Regions from separate parts of the Rhodomicrobium vannielii ATCC 17100 genome, predicted to be linked through region 1. Evidence: riboswitches for the same ligand, from Rfam matches in the RefSeq annotation. Region 1 holds a riboswitch; the other holds the start of a gene.
What was found. A riboswitch is a leader RNA that binds a small molecule or an ion and turns the genes downstream of it on or off. The one in region 1 is predicted to bind cobalamin.
Positions count from the first base shown of each region.

Region 2: it holds a riboswitch for cobalamin, as region 1 does, so the genes downstream of both, RVAN_RS03030 (TonB-dependent receptor plug domain-containing protein) here and metE (5-methyltetrahydropteroyltriglutamate--homocysteine S-methyltransferase) in region 1, are expected to answer to the same signal.

Region 1 covers NC_014664.1:2,000,635-2,004,057, forward strand. The annotation lists gene metE (5-methyltetrahydropteroyltriglutamate--homocysteine S-methyltransferase) at 71-2,383, opposite strand; cobalamin riboswitch at 2,483-2,676, opposite strand; gene prpB (methylisocitrate lyase) at 2,737-3,423, opposite strand, start outside.
Region 2 covers NC_014664.1:688,668-692,090, forward strand. The annotation lists gene RVAN_RS03030 (TonB-dependent receptor plug domain-containing protein) at 1-1,525, opposite strand, end outside; cobalamin riboswitch at 1,631-1,819, opposite strand; gene RVAN_RS03035 (hypothetical protein) at 2,009-2,332, shown strand; gene rph (ribonuclease PH) at 2,611-3,324, shown strand.

The DNA.
Region 1 (3,423 bases):
GCAAGGCCCCGCTTTCTCTCGTAACGTCGCGCATCTTCTGAGGAACGCAAGGAAAGCCGTTCGGGCAGGATCAATCTGCCGGATTTCGCTCTCTTAATTCGCGCGCCGCCGCGACCATGTTGGCGATAGCCGGGCGTACCTCCTCCCAGCGGCGCGTTTTCAGCCCGCAGTCCGGGTTGACCCAGAGCTGGCCGTCCGCTAGCCGCTCGCGTGCGAGTTTCAGAAGCGTCGTCATTTCCTCCACGGCAGGCACGCGCGGCGAATGGATGTCGTACACGCCGGGCCCGATCTCGTTCGGATATTTGAAGCTTTTGAACGCATCCAGCAGTTCCATTTTCGAGCGCGACGTTTCGATGGAGATCACGTCGGCATCCATGGCCGCAATGGCGTCGATGATGTCGTTGAACTCCGAGTAGCACATATGCGTGTGGATCTGCGTCTCGTTGGCGACGCCCGACGACGCGAGCCGGAACGCCGTAATCGCCCAGCCGAGATAGGTCTTCCAGTCAGCGCGACGCAGCGGCAGCCCCTCGCGAAGCGCGGCCTCGTCGATCTGGATCATCGGCGCGCCGGCCTTTTCAAGATCCGCCACCTCGTCGCGGATAGCGAGCGCGATCTGGCGGCAGGCGACGCTTCTCGGCACGTCATCACGCACGAACGACCAGTTGAGGATTGTGACCGGCCCTGTCAGCATGCCCTTCATCGGCCGGTCGGTCTGCGACTGCGCGTAGTGCCACCAGCCGACCGTCATCGGTTCGGGGCGCGATACATCGCCGTAGAGAATCGGCGGGCGAACGCAGCGCGAGCCGTAGGAGTGCACCCAGCCGTTCTTCGTGAACGCGAAGCCGGAGAGCTTCTCACCGAAATATTGCACCATGTCGTTGCGCTCGAACTCGCCATGAACGAGCACGTCAAGGCCAACTTCCTCCTGCCAGCGGATCGTGCGCGTGGTTTCCTCGCGGAGGAACGCATCGTATTCGGCATCCGTCAGCGCGCCCTTGGCGTGGGCGGCGCGCGCCTTGCGCACCTCGGCCGTCTGCGGGAATGAGCCGATGGTTGTCGTCGGGAACAGCGGCAGGCCGAAGCGGCGGCGTTGAAGCGCGGCGCGTTCGGGGTACGGCGAACGGCGGAGCGCCATCTCCGGCGTCACGGCTGCGAGCCGCTGGCTGACGGCGGCGTCGTGAACCTTGGGCGATGCGCGCCGCGCGGCGAGCGCTGCGGATGCGGCTTCGAGCGCGGGCGCGACCGACGCGCGCCCCTCGGATAGCGCGCGGCCGAGCGTCGAAAGCTCGCCCATCTTCTGCACACCGAAAGCGAGCCAGCTTTTCACATCGGCGTCGAGATCGCGCTCAAGCTCCAGATCGACCGGCGTATGCAGCAGCGAGCACGACGGCGCGAGTTGGACGTGATCGGTGCCGCGCTTCGCCACCACGGGCTCAAGCCGGTCGAGGATCGCGGCGAGGTTCGCACGCCAGACGTTGCGGCCGTCGATGACACCCAGCGACAGCACGAGGCCGCGCGGCGCTTTCGCCAGCACATCGTCGAGTTGGCCGGACCCGCGCACGAGATCGACATGCAGCCCCGCCACAGGGAGCGAAAGCGCCGTGTCCAGATTGTCGCCGAGCGTGCCGAAATAGGTGGCGAGCATGATCTTGAGGCTCGGCAGCGCGTCGGCGAAGCGGCGGTAGGTCTTCCGAAGGGCATCGCGCGTTGCGTCGTCGAGATCGAGCACGAGGCACGGCTCATCGATCTGCACCCACTCGGCGCCGTTGGCGGCAAAGCGGCGCAGCACGTCGAGATAGACGGGGAGCAGCGCGTCGAGAAGGGTAAGCGGATCGAGCGTTGGATCCTTGCTCTTGCCGAGCTTGAGGAACGTCACTGGCCCGAGCAGCACGGGCCGCGTCTCAAAGCCCAGATGTTGCGCCTCGCGATATTCGTCAACGGCCTTCAGCGAGGCCAGCGTGAAGCGTTGACCCGCTGTGAACTCCGGCACCATGTAGTGATAATTCGTGTCGAACCACTTCGTCATTTCCTGCGCGGGCGCGCCGCCTGCACTGCCCTCGCCATGCGCGCCGCGCGCCATCGCGAAATAGGTGCCGAGGGTAACGCCGCCGGTCTTCCAGCCGTAGACCTCGGGGATTGCGCCGACCATGACGCTTGTGTCGAGCACCTGATCGTAAAAGGAAAAGTCGTTCGACGGGATCACCGTCACACCCGCCGCCTTCTGGCGCGCCCAATTGTCGGCGCGAAGCCGGGCCGCCGTCTCGCGCAGCTCCTTCTCGCCGATCTTGTGCGCCCAGTAGGCTTCGAGCGCGGTTTTCAACTCGCGGCGCGGACCGATGCGCGGCGTGCCGAGCGTTGCGATTTTTATGCTGGAAGACACGTTCTAACCCCATTGCGTTGGGGCAAGGCTGTGATGGGACGCGCGCGAACGCCGCCAGTCGGCGGGCCGCAACCGCTCCATCGGGACACCCCGCCCGAGGACTTCGATTTCGTCGCGGCAGGTCTCCTGGCTTGCGGGTCAGCGCTCCGGCCCGTCTTCCCGAAGCGGATGCTTCAGTGACATGGTTGGGCCGGAACTCGCCGCTTACAGTTGCGGGGGCAGCACCGGACTTGCACCGGCTTCCCTCTTGGCATCGGGCTATGCGCCCGAAGACCGCGACAATGATGAGTGTGATCGAGATCGACGTCGCCGTCAATCTCGATATAACGACATCTTTATATGCCGATGCCGTTCTATGTTTGCGGCAGCACCGTCCGCACGATGGACGCGTCGAGCGCCTCGTAGCGGGCGAGGCCGATGGTGTCGTAAAGCTCGGCGCGCGTCTGCATATCGGGCAGCATCGCCTCCGTGCTGCCGTCACGCGCGAGCGTGGCATAAAGCTTCGCCTGCGCCTTGTTCGCGACACGAAGCGACGAGACGGGCCAGATGACCATGGCGTAGCCCCAGGCCTCGAACTCGGCGGCCGTATAATGCGGCGTACGGCCGAACTCGGTCATGTTGGCCAGCAGCGGCACGCCGGGGAGACGCCGCGCGAACTCCTGGAACATGGCGGCGCTCGTCAGCGCTTCGGGGAAGATCGCATCCGCGCCCGCCTCGACATAAAGCCGGGCCCGCGCCACTGCCGCGTCGATCCCCTCGCTCGCGGCGGCATCCGTGCGGGCCACGATGACGAGATGGCGGCGCGCTTTCGCAGCGGCGGCCACCTTCGCGGCCATGTCGCGCGCATCGGCAAGCTTCTTGTCGTTGAGGTGCCCGCACTTCTTCGGCAGAAGCTGGTCCTCGATATGCACCGCGCCCGCGCCCGCATCCTCGAAGGTGCGGACCATGTGCATGACGTTCAGCGCCTCGCCGTAGCCCGTGTCGCCATCGACGAGCAACGGCAGTCCGCTGGACCGGGCGATTTGCCGGATGAAGAACGC
Region 2 (3,423 bases), 1.3 Mb from region 1:
AGCGCTTGTTGTCGAACCACTGATCGAAACCGACGTCCCAGCTTTCACTTTCCTCGGGCTTAAGACCAGTGTTGCCGGAAACCCACTCGTTGTTTGCGTAGAGTTCATAAAGGCTCGGCGCGCGGAAGCCCGTGCCAGTGCTGGCGCGCAGTTTTGTTTGCGTAGGTTCATAGAAGTACGCGCCGGTGAAGCGGTACGTCTGAAAGTCACCGAAGGTGCTGTGCTCATCGTTGCGGCCGCCACCGGTGATCGTCAACCCCTTCAGCGGCTCCACCGAAAGTTGAGCGAAGACACCCGTCAGATCGATTCCGTGCTGGGAGTAAGCGCCGGTCTCAGCGGTTTCTTCCATGTAGTCGGCACCCGCTGTCACGGTCGCCCATTTCGTGATTTTCGCCGTGCCGAGATAGTCCACCTTCCAGCGGTCGCCGGTATAGGAGTCGTTGACGGCTGAACCACTGGACCATCCCCACTGATCGCGATCAAGTTTCATGCCTTGAATCGAAACCGTGTTGACGAAAGCGCCATCGAAAAGCTTGACCTCGGTGCCTACACGGCCGGACTGCTGGCTGTTTACACCGCGCGCGCCTGGCCATCCGTCTGGCGCCAGCCCCCAGGAATCGTAGGTGCTGTCGTAGTTATGCTTTTCCTCCAGAGCGCGCGCAGCAAAGAAGACTTTCACATCGTTGGAAAGCTTGTATTCGCCTGTGCCGCTGAAGGTCAGGTTGCGGTAACCGTCGTCTTCATTTCCAATCGCCAGAGCGGAATAGCCATCGCTGCGCACACTTTGCACGGTGAAGCGCGCATAACCGCGATCCGTGCCGTAGGCCGCGCTCGCCGTGCCGCGCTGGGTGTTGTAGGAGCCTGTCTCGCCGGAAGCCGTCATCGAAGCGCCGAGCACGGGGCGCGCCGTGTCGATTGAAATCACACCGCCGATCGCCTGACCGCCGTAGAGCAGGCTTTGCGAGCCTTTCAACACCTCGATGCGCTGGACATCGGTGGCGAGGATAGTTTCAAGCGCCGTCGTGACCTGCGTCCCGGTGGGATCGGATACATCCAGCCCGTCGACCTGCACCTTCACATATTTAGAAGCCGCGCCCCAAATGAAATAAGATGTTGTGCTGGCCGGCCCCGACTGCGCCACAGAGACGCCCGGCACCTGCGCGAGATAGTCCTGCACATAGGTGCGCGACTGCGCCTCGATCTGGTCGCGCGTGATGACCGTGACCGCGGAGCCGACCTTGGTAATGTCGGTGGGCACGCGGTTCGCGGAATAGATCACATCGCGTGACGCCTCGCCCGGCACCGCCTCTGCGGGCTCGGCCTGCCCTTGCGCAACGGCCGGGGCTTCCTTCTTTTTCTTCGGCGTTGCGGCTTTCTTCTTCTGCTTGTCGGCCTCGTCCTTCTTGACGACGACGGGCGGCAGGGTGTCCGAACGAGCGGCGGTTTGGGCCTGTGCATTCGCGGCGAGCGCGACAAGGCTGACGAGCGCGACGCAGGAGCGCGCGCGCGGATAGGAAACGGGCATTTTGGCCTCGCGATAACGTGACACGTCACCACGAACCAAAGTCAGGAACGCCGCGTATTGAGCGGATTCCAAGCCCCATCAGGACACCCCGCCCGACGTGTTCGCGCGTGACCACGGCTGATGGCAGGTCTCCTGGCTCGCGGGTCCAAGCTCCACGCCGCCTTCCCGGTTGCCCAGTGGCCTTTGGCGCTTCGCTCACCGCTTACAGTTGCGGGGGCAGCCGCGGATTGAGGACACCGTCCCTCACCGCGTTCCCTATTATCCTCACGTGAGGACCATCGCCTCATGGCATAGCTTGCGCGAAGCTTGCGTCGCAACCACGCAAATGCCGCAATGCGGCAAGTCTCGCGCAAGCTGTGGCGCGACGGCAACATCCCGCCATCGCGGGCCCCGACGCCGTTAACCATGCCCGTGCACGCATGATTAACGCTGCCCTGCTATTTTTAAGAAAATCGTTTGGTTGCGTGGAGGGAGGCGCGGGGCATGACATCGGCCGATATCATGCGTTTTGTGATCATCATCAGCCTCGGCGTGCTTGCGTTCATTACCTTTCTGGTGGCGGGCACACTGATCGGGCTGATGTGGCTCGAAAGCTGGTCCTGCGGGCATTGCAAGCAATATCCCGCCGGGATTTACATCCTTGGCGTGCTGGGCCTGTTGCTGCTCGGCTCGATGGGGCAAGAGGCAGGCGAAGCGCCGGAAACCTGGCGCAACTGGGTCAAGGCCCATATCCAGACCCTGATTATTCTGGCGCTGATCCTCGTCACATTCATGCTCGTCGTGAACTGGTGGTGGTGGTTCGGATAGGCACGGCCACGAGGACACGGATCACGCCCGATCCCGGTGCGGCTCGTTTCCGACGCGCAGTGACGGTGGCGGTCTGCGGCATTTGGCGAAGGATCAAAGCGACGCGGGGGCGGCCGAAAGCCGTTGATACCCGAAAACCGCTGGCCTACTGTCCGCTACGGCGTTCACGAGGACGCCCAAAATTCACATCTGCGCTGGATCGACCGTCCGGCTGCGGCAAGGTGAGCATTATAAAAACGGGCGTGGCTCAGCTTCGCGCCCGAGATGAGAGAAATTTCATGCGCCCCTCGAAACGGCAGGCCGGCGACCTTCGCCCTGTGAGCTTCCAACGCGCCTTTTCGCATCACGCGGAAGGATCGTGCCTCATCAAGTTCGGCAATACGCATGTGCTATGCACGGCGAGCCTTGAAGATCGCGTGCCGCCGTGGCTGAAGGGGCAGGGACGCGGCTGGATCACGGCCGAATACGGGATGCTACCGCGCGCCACCTCCGACCGCACGCGCCGCGAGGCGACGACCGGCCATCAGTCCGGCCGCAGCCAGGAAATTCAGCGGCTGATCGGACGGTCGCTCCGCGCCGTGGTCGATCTTCAGGCGCTCGGCGAACGCCAGATCATGGTCGACTGCGATGTGTTGCAGGCCGATGGCGGGACGCGCACGGCCTCGATCACCGGGGCATGGGTCGCGCTGCATGATTGCTTCCAGTGGATGCGCGCGCGCGACATGCTTCGCGGCGAACCCATGAAGGACAACGTCGCCGCCATTTCCTGCGGCATTTACAAGGGCGAAGCGGTTCTCGACCTCGATTATCCCGAGGATTCGGATGCCGAGGCGGACGCGAATTTCGTGTTCACCGGCAAGGGCCAGATCGTCGAAATTCAGGCTACGGCGGAGAAGGGCGCGTTCTCCGAGGAACGCATGGCCGAATTGACGGCGCTCGCGAAGAAGGGCATCGCCGAACTCGTGAATTTGCAGAAGCTTACGGTTCTTTGACATTGCCATGCCCGCTGCCTGACCGGCGGCGGGCATGCAAAGTCTGAGCATGGCGGATCGCTTTGCGCGGACTTCCGCGCAATCAGAAGCCACGATCGC